Regions from separate parts of the Ferdinandcohnia sp. QZ13 genome, predicted to be linked through region 1. Evidence: riboswitches for the same ligand, from Rfam matches in the RefSeq annotation. Region 1 holds a riboswitch; each other region holds the start of a gene.
The links. A riboswitch is a leader RNA that binds a small molecule or an ion and turns the genes downstream of it on or off. The one in region 1 is predicted to bind cyclic di-GMP.
Positions count from the first base shown of each region.

Region 1 (3,156 bases):
ACCAGAAGAAGTCGAAGTAGAGCTTATGTATGATGATGACTACGGGTTCTCCGCTGAAGCATATGTCAACGACCGTAAACAGGTCCTCATTATGGCAAACCTAATCGAAGCGATTCGTTTATGGCTTGGAGAATTTATGAATCGAGACCCATATGCAGGAATTAAGCTTGTATTAGACGATGAAGAAGGCATCATTGCCCATATTAACTAAGAAATGCGCTAATCGTGTCCGCCTGTCGGTGACAAGCACAAGACGAGCGCTGACAGAATGTGCTTTATGCCTTCCTCCAGAGCGTTGGCTTGTGACCTTGAACATGTTGGACAAGAATACTGTAAAAAGCTCATCCAAATGGATGAGCTTTTTTAATTCGCCAAAACTATGCGATTCTTTCCACTTTCTTTTGCAGCGTACAGTGCTTGATCTGCCGCTTTTTTCAACGCATCAACAGTCGTTCCGTTATACGGATAGACACCGACGCCAGTACTAATTGAAACGGTGATTTTTTCATCATCAACGATAAGTGGGTGTTCCGTGTAGTACTCTTTTAACTTAAAGTAAATATCCTTCACACCCAAATCGATGTGGGTTTTAATGAGTATCATGAACTCATCCCCCGCATATCGATAGCCTTCCATGTTATCATCGCAAAGCGTTTTTATGCCGTCTGCAAGGATCTTTAAATATAAATCACCAGCATCATGGCCGAAGCGGTCATTTACTTTCTTTAAATCATCAGAGTCGATCATCATAACTGTAATTTCGCCATCATCATTTCGAATTAATTGTGCTAAATCCTCATGGAAAGCACGATGGTTTTTTAATCCAGTTAATTCGTCTGTACGGGACATTGTATAAATTTTTCCATATAATCGAGCAGTTTCAATCGAGTTGATAACCTGTGCACCGATCATTTGCAAAAGATCCTCGTGCTCCTTCCGATAGGCGAAATCCCTATAGCTTTGCGCCGAAATGACACCTTTTACTTGATCATCCATCACAACTGGTACGAAAAGACAAGATCTTGTGTCTTGCTCCCCTTCCCCCATTTTCGTATCATACTCAATGTTTTGATTTCGATGTTTGAGGTGAACGATTTCTCGTGTTTTAATAACCTTTGATGTGTAATTTTCACCAAACTCTACGGTGCTAGGTGGAGCAGGCTCACCATTATCCATAATAAAAATCATTTGAATATGCGCATCACCTGGATTATGCAAGGCAATGTAAAACGAATCCGTTGGCATAACACGTGAAACCATCTCATAGGATTTCTGAAGAAGAACGCTTTCATTTAGGGTTTTGCTGCAAATTTGGGCAAATTCATGAAGGATACGGTAATGCTTGTTCATCCAATGCATATTTTCCATTTGTTCGTTCATTTGTTGGAGTTGGGTTAAAAGGGTGTTAGTAATCTCTTGTTCTTCTTGTTCCTGACCAATTTCGTCAAAAAAGCTACGAGTCTCGTCAGAAATCAGATTCTTTTCGGAACCAACCTTGTCGATTAATTCGCTTAGTTTTCTTAGTACGTTCAGATTCTGGATGGTTTTCTTCATGCATAATCACTTCCAAAATTTTTTAAAGGATGTTCAAAAGATCGGTTAAAAATGTCACATCGAGTGAGGAACTTCAACTAAATGCCAACATCCTGTGGAAGCATGCTGACTTGTTTCTGGAGTTCCTCACGTATACTACATACGCTGGTAAAGCTTCACCGTCTTAAAATGTCGTCACATAGGAAGAGGCAATTTTGTAGACGCGCGGTCCTTTTCCCGTCTTTTTGAACATGCTAATTTATCCAAAAATCTAGTAAAATAGTAGCAACAACTTACTTAATGGTATAAAAAAAAAGACTAATCACATACCGATTAATCTTCGCTCTTACGATACGAGTTTTACTCGGCAACTGGCTGGCATGTCCAACTGGACTTAGCCCCTATAGTTTTGCGTCTTCATCTTTCAATGAATTTGCCTTTCCTTTATACAATTATCTTTAAAGAAAGATTATTTTAAATTGTACTATAATTATATTTCTATTTTCACATTTGGTCAATGGAATTGACATCACCTTTTTCTAAAAATGTTAATTTATTCCTACGACTAATTTACTAGTTGCTTTTTTCGGTCAATATACTATCTTGTAATTTATACTTTTACACCTTGACTTTATGAATGTTATTGAATTTTTTGCCGATTCGTGTATAATTATGCCGGATTACACAAAAACTATCATTTTATTTTATATAGAAAGAAGGGGGTTGCTATGAACAGTATACCTATTATCCAGTTTAAAAATGTGACGAAACAATATGACAATGACCCACCTGTCCTTAACAATGTCAGCTTTGAAATTGAAAGAGGAAAGTTTTATACCCTTCTTGGTCCATCTGGATGTGGAAAAACAACGATATTGCGTTTGATTGCAGGATTTATCGAACCCTCAGATGGAGAGGTTTATTTTAATGGTAAAAAAGTAAACACCACACCTGCCAATAAGCGTCAGGTTAATACAGTGTTTCAGGATTACGCGTTATTTCCACATCTTAATGTATATGAGAATGTTGCCTTTGGCTTACGAATAAAAAAAATGAAGCAATCGGAAATCGATAAAAAAGTGAAAGAAGCCCTAAGCTTCGTTAACCTTACTGGCTATGAAAATCGTGAAATTAGAGAAATGTCTGGTGGTCAAAGACAACGTGTGGCAATTGCTCGAGCAATCGTGAATGAGCCAGAGATTATTTTATTGGATGAGCCATTATCAGCACTCGATTTAAAGCTTCGTACGGAAATGCAATATGAGCTTCGTGACCTTCAAAAGCGCCTTGGTATTACCTTTATCTTTGTCACACATGACCAAGAGGAAGCACTTGCTATGTCTGATGAGATTTTTGTATTGAATAAAGGAAACATACAACAAAGTGGCACCCCTATCGATATATATGACGAACCAATCAATCGCTTTGTCGCTGATTTTATCGGAGAATCGAATATCGTAAAAGGAAAAATGCATCGTGACTTTTTAGTTGAATTTGTTGGAAAGACATTTGACTGTGTTGACCAAGGTTTTTCAGACAATGAGCCCGTTGAAATTGTTATCCGCCCTGAAGATTTAGAAATTACCTCTGTTGAAAAAGGAAAACTTCAGGTTGTTGTAGATT
Region 1 covers NZ_JAVIVW010000001.1:2,321,037-2,324,192, forward strand. Annotated here, with positions in the region: gene RGU12_RS11310 (YxcD family protein) at 1-211, shown strand, start outside; gene RGU12_RS11315 (sensor domain-containing diguanylate cyclase) at 364-1,554, opposite strand; cyclic di-GMP riboswitch class I at 1,897-1,981, opposite strand; gene RGU12_RS11320 (ABC transporter ATP-binding protein) at 2,262-3,156, shown strand, end outside.

Region 2 (3,156 bases), on a different contig from region 1:
GGATGTTCATATTTATAATTTCGCAACGAAGAACACGGTTGAAGAGCATATTTTAAAGCTATTATATGAAAAAATTAATTTGTTTGAACGTGTCATTGGTCAACTAGATGATATTTTAACGAGGCTGGATCTTGGTAATATTGAAGATCATATACAAGATATCATGCTTCGATCTCGGAGTGAGGGTGAAATGAGAATTAAAATGGAAAATTTAACTTCGATTATTAGTTTTGAAGAACAAAATGAGGGTGAGCAGCGTGCAGCAACAGGAAATCGTTAATTTTCTTGAGAATTATTTTGTTTCAAATCATTGTGAAATTCTTGAAAGACATCCTGGGTATATGACCGTGCAATTGACAATTGATTTGGATAAACAACTCATGAACCGCCCCTTTTATTGGACATATGTTGAAAAAACAGGTGGAGAACCGAATCCGATGAAGCTAACATTGATTACAGATCGTGACCAAACGCCCGACAGTGTAAAAGGTGACTTTATCCATTTCGGTGCTCCTCGCTTGCACCAAATTTTTGAATCTACAAAAAAGCTAGCAAGCTATATTCGATTGTATCAACAAAAGCCTCCGGGTACTCAAGGAAATACTCCCCTTTTCCCTTGGCTAGGGTTGAATGTAAAGGTTTCCTATAAAAGTGACCGTAAACGTGACGTGTTAATGTCACTGGGCTTACAGCTAATCAACGGAATCATTGTTGAGGATTTTCAGGAAAAACTTGAAAAACTACCACTCACACCAAAAATTCCTGATTTAACGTATACAATGTCACCGTTAGTTAAACCTCAAAGTGGTGTCAATCGTCTTCAGCAATATGTGAGAGGCTATGTGGAATCACAGGATCATGCATGGGCAGATGAAGCGAGACAACGCTGGGACGAGGATTTAGCTCTGTTAGATGCCTTTTATGAGGGAATTGACGAAAAACCAGAGAGCTATGAAATTGAAAAAGAAGCACTTAAGGACCAATACGAACCGAAAGTTCTTGTCGAAATTATCAATGGCGGATTGTTTTATCTTTGTCAAAATGCGATCTGAAATAGGCCTATCCCCATTTTTGGGGGTAGGTTACATTTTTTTAAGGTGATTTCTAAAAAATCGTTCGACAAATACCTTGCATTTCATTGGAAAAATTACAAAAAATCGTTTTAGAATATCGTTATACATTAACCATACCTTTTAACTAGTTAACAAATCATAGGCCCTTCTCCCTGTTCTTCGAGTTTGTTCTACATAAACAGGAGTATTTAACCACTATTCGATAGTTTACACGTTTAATTATCAGTCTTTTATAAATATTTTGATATCGACAGTTTTTTACAGAAAAAGTAATTTCTGTGTTTTATACTTCTTAATGTAATACAAAGGTTCTATACATATATGGACTATCGTGTTAGGTCAGTCAGCTAAGGTTTGAACAGACAAAGGCAAACCTATTGAAAAATAGGGACGCAAAGTCACAGATCTAAGGTTGTAGATTACAATTATGATGGCTGGACTGCCTGGAATACTAATGTATTTTGGGAGGAAATCAAATGTTAAATGAAGTACAATTCAAAAATGAGCAATTGGATCAGGAATGGATCGACCTTATATTAGAAGCAGTGGAGATGGGAATGAGCATCCAGGATATTCAAGCTTTCCTCCAAAGTAAAACAGCATAACAGACCTAATAATTCATACAGGAACTTCAACAAAATAGAAACAATTGGATGCCAAAGAACTCGGTTAATATACCGGGTTCTTTATACTATTTACATTTTTTATGTTCTTATTATAAAACATATTCTTCGTTATATGTTATAATAAAAATAGGAAGGAAGGTGAAAAGTAATGATTGGACAACGTATTAAAACATATCGTCTACAAAAACAATTATCACTATCTGAACTAGCAGATCGTGCAGGAGTTGCCAAATCATACTTGAGCTCAATCGAACGGAATCTCCAATCAAATCCTTCTATCCAGTTTCTTGAAAAAATATCTACAGTACTAGGCGTAACAGTAAACGAATTACTCCACGAACAATCAGAGCCTGAAAGGGTAGAACTTGATTCAGAATGGACAAGGCTTGTACGAGAGGCAATGAAATCAGGAGTTTCCAAAGAGGAATTTCGATCATTCTTAGAATTCAACAAATGGAAAATGAACAATAAATAGAAAATGCTTCGGCGACATCGTTGCCTGAAGCATTTTTTATTTTATATGTATGTTTCGAAAGCGGTATGGGATTCAGATAGATGGGTAGTTGTGTATTTCTTATGTAGAGTCGTATGAAAAACATCACCAGCATCACGTGCACGAAGGCTTGAAAGATCGGCTTGACATATCGGGCAGTCCCATTCACCATACTTACTGCTACAAAAGGAAGGCTGGCTACATTTTGGGCATGTTTTCGTATACATTGGGTTTCCTCCATTTAAGATATTTGAATAATCCAATAGCCATGGAGGGAAATAACATAGACGTAGAAAGCAGTAGCTACATAGGATAAAGTATGAATTATTTTACTCACTGGAAAACGAATTATGAAAATAAGTACAATTAAAAATATGGAAAGCATTGCTTTTACAAAAAGAAATAAAAATGGATGGATTTCGTATAATGAAAACATTATCGGGTTTGCTTCAGAAATATGGCCCCAAAGTATTCCAAAATGGGTAATACATGCGTCTAATAGATTTAAGTTTGCTAGGAGTATGAGGATAAATTTCATTAAGAACCTCACTAAATTAATATGAATCCATGATGAGAATCTTTTAAAAAATACACAGCGTTGTCAATGGAGAGAAATAGTCAGCTCCTATTTCTAATTAAAACATTTCTTAATAAAGAACATCATTGCAAATACAATCACCTTATCAATCTATATAGATTAGCGAACGGTTTTTAAGCGTTTTCTTTTTAAAATTAAAAATAAAATACTGCCGCTTAAGACTAAAGCAATTCCTACAATTAAAACGTTAAAGGTATTGGTTCCCGTCTTGGGAAGTTTTGGCCCGTCAACAGGAAGTGCCCCACCTAATGTACCTTCTGCATAGAATTTAAGTTCAACCTCAGTTGTTAAACCTTGATATTCATTACCTAAATGGGACGGAAATTCTACCGTAAAAGTTAATTCTTCTTGTTTTCCACTCGCAAT
Region 2 covers NZ_JAVIVW010000015.1:348,578-351,733, forward strand. Annotated here, with positions in the region: gene RGU12_RS15425 (DEAD/DEAH box helicase) at 1-280, shown strand, start outside; gene RGU12_RS15430 (YqhG family protein) at 258-1,052, shown strand; cyclic di-GMP riboswitch class I at 1,431-1,520, shown strand; gene RGU12_RS15435 (anti-repressor SinI family protein) at 1,550-1,678, shown strand; gene RGU12_RS15440 (helix-turn-helix domain-containing protein) at 1,848-2,174, shown strand; gene RGU12_RS15445 (hypothetical protein) at 2,216-2,419, opposite strand; gene RGU12_RS23775 (DUF5658 family protein) at 2,434-2,730, opposite strand; gene RGU12_RS15450 (TasA family protein) at 2,890-3,156, opposite strand, start outside.
Region 2: another riboswitch for cyclic di-GMP. It lies ahead of RGU12_RS15435 (anti-repressor SinI family protein); the one in region 1 lies ahead of RGU12_RS11315 (sensor domain-containing diguanylate cyclase).

Region 3 (3,156 bases), on a different contig from region 1:
ACGTTGACTTTTGAATTTAGGAGGCAATGTGACATGAAAGATAAAAAGCATCATGGAAGCGTGGAAGGAGTGGGGGGACCTCACGATGAACGCTTAGGCACAGGGGAATCGGCTGATTCGTTAACAAAAAGGCAGGGACACCCGGTTACGGATAATCAAAATATCCGAACAGTTGGGAATCGTGGGCCATCCACACTAGAGAATTACGATTTTATTGAAAAGATCTCGCATTTTGACCGTGAACGAGTTCCAGAAAGGGTGGTTCACGCAAGAGGGGCAGGGGCGCACGGGTATTTTGAAGCGTACGGCAAGGTTGACGACGAGCCGGTTTCTAAGTACACTCGAGCAAAGCTGTTTCGGCAGGACCGATGCTTTCTTAGGTAAAAAAAGCTTTGAAATTTGCTAAAAGCCATAGAAACCTCATTAATGACCATAGGGTCCATGCTAACGCCAATAAAAATAAAATAAGAGCCATAGAGGTTGGGCTAACGACCATAGACGATTCGTTATTTACTGTCGTTAACTCAAAAATACTGTTGTTACTGAAGGAATACTATTTTTAATCATAAAATACTGTTTTTAAGCCAGAAATACTATTTTTAGCAAAAAACGAGGCCAAAAGCCCAGTTGCAACCTTACAACTCCCTCACAAACGCATAACTTTTCCGCTCATACCCCTTTTTTTTCGTAAAAGATGTGCCCTATAGGAACTGCTTATAATGTTACTTTCTAGTCAATATTCAAAGAAAATTGAAGAATTTTGTCTAATTTTGTTGAAATTATAGTAGTTTTGTCATATTATAAATAGGTCTAAAGTAATATATTAATGAATATGCTATACGATAACGGCAAACTTATCGAAAGGTAAGGACGCAAAGCCACGAGCCTAAAGCAAACATGCTATGGTAGTCGGGTTACCGAAATGGCGGAGATAGATGACTCCCGTTTATTCGGTTTAGTCATCTTTTTTTGTGCTTCCAGCTTCTTTCATTTTCACACCTTAGGCGCCTTTATCATTCTCAATCTAGCAAAGAATTGGTTTTGGGGTAAAAATATACCGATGTTTTCGGCATTTTTGTTGAAAATAGGTCTTTTTATGATGAAAAATGTTTTTAATTGAAGATTTTCGTGAATCGAAATTTGTTTAAGGAATGAAAGTAATTGTGTTATTGGTCAATATTGATATTAAACAAATGATTCGAAAGAAGGATTTTTTTCATCATGGTCAGACAATATACAACATAAATGAAATGAGAAAAATTGGAACAGAATTTCTTTTTCGGAAAAATCACGAAAATCCTGAATTGATCTTTAGAAGGGCAAAAGAGTTAAATAGGCTTTTTGAATTGGATACAGCATCAATTAGGAAAGCATTTTTTTCGTATTTTTCAAGTGGCCTATCACTTACAGAGGAATTGTTATTCGTAAATGTTTATCCATCTACGATTTTAAATCCTCAATTTCCCTCTTTTATAGAAAGTTTATTACAAGCGTTCCCTAATTCAAGATTTCGTTCAGTATTTGAAATTGTTGAGTCTGAAGTAATAGAGAATATTAATCTCATTAAAGAACGTGTTCGTTTTTTGCAAAAACTGGGATATTTTATCGCAATTGATGATATCGGACACGGATGGGCTTCCTTGTGTACACTTATTGAATTAGAACCCAATTATCTTAAGCTTGAAAGATATTTTTCTATAAATCTACCTAATTCATCTCAGAAACAAAGAATGATTTTATTACTTTTGCAATACTTTTACGACTCTGATACAAAGATAATCTTGGAGGGAGTAGAAACAATAGAAGAATTACATGTAGCACAATCATTGGGTGTGGAGTTTTGTCAAGGATACTTCTTATCCAGACCTCAACCAGTCCTTGTTTGACAGAATTAAGTAAAGTTATGAAAAAAAGATTCTGAAATTAGAATCATCAACTTATGAAGGTTGTAGTTAAAACTAGCAGAAGCAGTTATGTTGATACCTTGATCTAACAGAGAAAAATAAAGATGAAAAGTTGTTTTGAAATCGTGACTTGATATATTTTATGAGATTTATACAAAATCAAAGGTGTAATGCAGGAAATGAGCAAGCAAGATTCATTAATGTAAATAGTTTGTTTATTAAACATACATGAGATAAGTAAAAGATTACTAATTAGTGGCCATGATAGAGTTTTTAATTATAAAAAGCAGATGAAAATTTAGGAATAATGAAGGTGGAAAATTAATGAGTGAAATTACGAATTTTAAAAGTATTAGGACGAAAATTTTATTTGGATTTTTCGTTGTTATTTTGTTAGTTGTTATTTTGGGAGTTTATAACTTTTATGTTACGAAGAAAGCAAACCAAAATATCGAGATTATGGTTGACGACGAAGTTCAATTATTGATAGCAGATGAAAAATTAGTAGCATCCATTGCAAATAGAATTGGAACTGCACGAGGATATGTATTATTTGGTGGTGACTTTAAGGAACGATTTAATGAGTATTCAGAGCAAGGAAAGCAGGCAGAAAAGGTAATTAGGGAGATACAGGTTACCGATGAATTTGATGCTTTAATAAAGCGTACTGTTGATTGGCGAGAAAGCATAACCACTGAAGTGTTTAATGAATACGATGCGGGAAATGAAGAATTGGCACTTAGAAATCTTGAAAAACTTACACCAGAGGCTCGTGATTTAATGTCTGGCTATGAAAAGTTAGCGGCAGAGAGGGAGAAAAGATTAACAGAATTAGGAAAAGATGCAATATCAAATGGTGATAAATCATTAACTGTAACTTCAATAATTACAGTCCTAATTATTGTATTGAGTCTCATTGTTGGTTTTGTAACCTCGTACATTATTTCGAAACCAATCAAAATGGTAGTGGAACGGATGAAACAAATATCAAATGGGGATTTAAAACACGAACCATTGAAAACAAAATCAAAAGATGAGATAGGTGCACTTGTACAATCAGTCAATTTAACGAATGATAGTCTTCGTACTATCGTAGAAGATATAATAGTTGTTTCCGGTGACGTAAAGAGCAGGGGGGAGCAACTTACGCAATACGCTGATGAAGTATTGGCAGGTAGCCAGCAAATTGCAACAACAATGGAAGAGTTATCAGCTGGAGCAGAAGAACAAGCTCAATCTTCGACGGCCCTAA
Region 3 covers NZ_JAVIVW010000015.1:1,344,808-1,347,963, reverse strand. Annotated here, with positions in the region: partial or broken gene RGU12_RS20745 (catalase) at 34-363, shown strand; cyclic di-GMP riboswitch class I at 838-922, shown strand; gene RGU12_RS20740 (EAL domain-containing protein) at 1,164-1,886, shown strand; gene RGU12_RS20735 (methyl-accepting chemotaxis protein) at 2,229-3,156, shown strand, end outside.
Region 3: another riboswitch for cyclic di-GMP. It lies ahead of RGU12_RS20740 (EAL domain-containing protein); the one in region 1 lies ahead of RGU12_RS11315 (sensor domain-containing diguanylate cyclase).

Region 4 (3,156 bases), on a different contig from region 1:
GGAACTAAATTCAACTGAAACATTGTACTCTGCTTCTAATCGATATTCAAACACATCATATTGAAGCTGACCAACCGCACCTAGAATGAAATCATCATTTGTTTCCTGTCTGAATAATTGAATCGCACCTTCTTGTACGAGTTGCTCAATTCCTTTTCTAAATTGCTTCGCCTTCATCACGTTCTTCACGCGAACCTTACGATACATTTCCGGTGGGAACACAGGTAACTCTTGATAATGCATATCTTCTTTACCAGCAATTAATGTATCACCGATTTGATATACGTTCGGGTCATAAATACCAATAATATCCCCAGGATATGCCTCATCAACTGTTTCACGGCTTGCCGCCATAAATTGTTGGGTCTGATTCAATTTGATGGATTTACCGGTACGAGTAATGTTAACGCTCATGCCTCGTTCAAACTTTCCAGAGCAGACACGTAGGAACGCAATTCGATCCCTGTGCTTCGTATTCATGTTTGCCTGGATTTTAAAAATATACCCCGAGAACGTTTCGTCCTCTGGTGGAACTAGGCCAAGATTTGTTTTACGAGGCTTCGGTGCTGATGCGAATCGTAAAAATGTATTAAAAAATGTTTCCACACCAAAGTTTGCGAGTGCACTACCAAAAAATACAGGAGTAAGCTCTCCGTTAGCGACACGCTCCACATCAAAATTGTTTCCAGCTTCATCTAATAGGAGTAACTCATCTTGTGTACTGTCATAAACCGGTGTATCTGTAATGGCTGGATGCTTGCCGTCCTCTAGCTCCTCTAAAGGAATGATTTTTTCATCTTCGTTCCCAGTAAAATGAACGAACCGATTGTTATAACGGTCGACAATCCCTAAAAATCGTTTGCCCATACCAACTGGCCAGTTCATTGGATAGGACTCAATCCCAAGCACCTCTTCAATTTCCGCTAAAAGATCAAGTGGATCCTTACCTTCACGGTCAAGCTTATTAATGAATGTAAAAATCGGAATTCCTCTCATTCGACAAACTTTGAAAAGCTTAATCGTTTGTGGCTCAACACCCTTTGTGGAGTCAATGATCATCACAACACTGTCAACAGCCGTTAATGTCCGATACGTGTCCTCACTGAAATCCTCGTGTCCTGGTGTATCCAAAATATTGACGTAAAAGTCTTCATAAGGAAAACTCATCACACTTGATGTAACCGAGATTCCACGTTGCTTTTCGATTTCCATCCAGTCCGATGCAGCGAATTTTCCTGATTTTTTTCCTTTAACTGTTCCCGCTTCACGAATCACGTTACCAAACAAAAGCAATTTTTCAGTCATCGTCGTTTTCCCAGCGTCCGGGTGTGAGATGATGGCAAATGTTCTTCGTTTTTGAACTTCATCTATATAGCTCATGCAAATTATCCTTCCGTTATCACAATTTCTATCTAAAAAAATATATCACATTAAAAAAAGAACTACAACGTGAATTGATTCCAATTTTCACGAGGAATATCAAAAAAAGAGGCTATTCTGTGATACACATCACAGCCTACTACACAGGTTCACACTATACTAAAAGTAGAAATAGAAAAAATACTGTAATGAGGTGAAGGTTACATGTTTGTAGCATATTTTCTTACTTTAAGTATTATTCTTACTTGTGTCGGTTTTGCAGTACAAATTATGAATGGCGTTAAAGAGTTAGATAGTAAGTCACTAGATCAATAAGCTAGCAAAAAGAAAACGGGAGAGGCTAGTTACCAACTAGTCTCTCCCACTTTTTCGTCATCAAATAAAGGTACCCTTCCATTCTATAGCAACCCGGCCGCCATAGAGAGTTCTCCTTAGGCCCGTGGCTTTGCGTCATTGTTTTTCAACAATTTTGCCTTTTGTATAGTTTGGTATTCTGCTTATCTAATGGCGTTACGCATACGCTGATATTTACGTTGAATGCTAATTGGGCTACGGTTTAATTTTTTTCCAATGTCTGAAAATGGTTTACCCATTGCGACAAGCTCAATCATGGAATGAATTTCAACAGTAGTCCATGACCGGTAATTGACCCTCTTCTGCTTGGAACGTTCCCCTTCAACCCAGCTAGGTTCAGGTACGATTGCATTTTTTTCAATTTTGGAGAAGTCAATTCGGTCTTTATTGATCTTTGCCCAATCCCAAAAATCTTCAGGTTTAATAAAGTAAAATTTCCGTGTATTTCGTGTTGCCTTTTTTGTGTACTTTAATCCATGGTTGTCAATCCAAAGCTTTACAGACTTTGGATCAATTTTTAATAGAGTTGCCAATTCATGCATCGTTAACTGACCGGTGAAAGACTTTGTATTGGAAATCCCTAATCTCTTAATCTTTAATTCAACGGCCGTCTCCGTTCTATGTAGGTGACTCGCAATCGTAGAGATTTTCATTCGACCTACATTGTCCTTGAGAAACTCTATTTCTTCATACGTCCATGTTCTTTTCTTCAAATCAAAATTCCCCTTTTCATTCTTAATCGCACTAAGAATGAAAGGCCTTTTGATGACATACCACTATCATATCATACTATTGGACTAAAAAAACATTGGTAAATTTATTTTTTTGAAGATTGTCAAGTGCTTTTTATACTTTTCTAGTTTGCCGGTAAGTATGTAGTAAATTGGAAATAAGCGGATTAATGTTTTCTGGAAGTGAATAGAGACTAAAGAACTGTACATCAAGCCCTTCTTCACGATTCACGTCAAGCTGTCCTCCAACAATCTCTCTTGTGATATAAGCGATGGTAATGGGATAAAACTCATCTCCATTTGGTAGTTTGACAAAGTGGCCTTTTCCGGAAAACACGCCTACTAGTTCCATTTTTCCGATTTGCAGCCCTGTTTCTTCTAGTACTTCTCTCCTACCCGCATCTTCTGTGGATTCCCCTAATTCTAAAAATCCTCCAGGAACACCCCAAACACCGTCTTTTCGTTGCTGAAGCAAGATTTCACCTTTTTCATTAATTACTCCAACTGCCGTACCAACTAAATTAAGCGGTCGGTTGCCAACAACTTTTCTTAGCTCTTCGATATAGCCCATGACAAATCCTCCTATCTTTTAATCTCTGAAAACAGATATATGATAAGCCCAAATAGTGCTACTCCAATTGATAGATTCCCATAAAGGTCCATTCGTTCTGGATTAATGAAAAAAATATCT
Region 4 covers NZ_JAVIVW010000015.1:1,121,038-1,124,193, forward strand. Annotated here, with positions in the region: gene RGU12_RS19310 (peptide chain release factor 3) at 1-1,380, opposite strand, end outside; cyclic di-GMP riboswitch class I at 1,780-1,864, opposite strand; gene RGU12_RS19315 (DNA-binding protein) at 1,878-2,447, opposite strand; gene RGU12_RS19320 (NUDIX hydrolase) at 2,581-3,036, opposite strand; gene RGU12_RS19325 (hypothetical protein) at 3,048-3,156, opposite strand, start outside.
Region 4: another riboswitch for cyclic di-GMP. It lies ahead of RGU12_RS19310 (peptide chain release factor 3); the one in region 1 lies ahead of RGU12_RS11315 (sensor domain-containing diguanylate cyclase).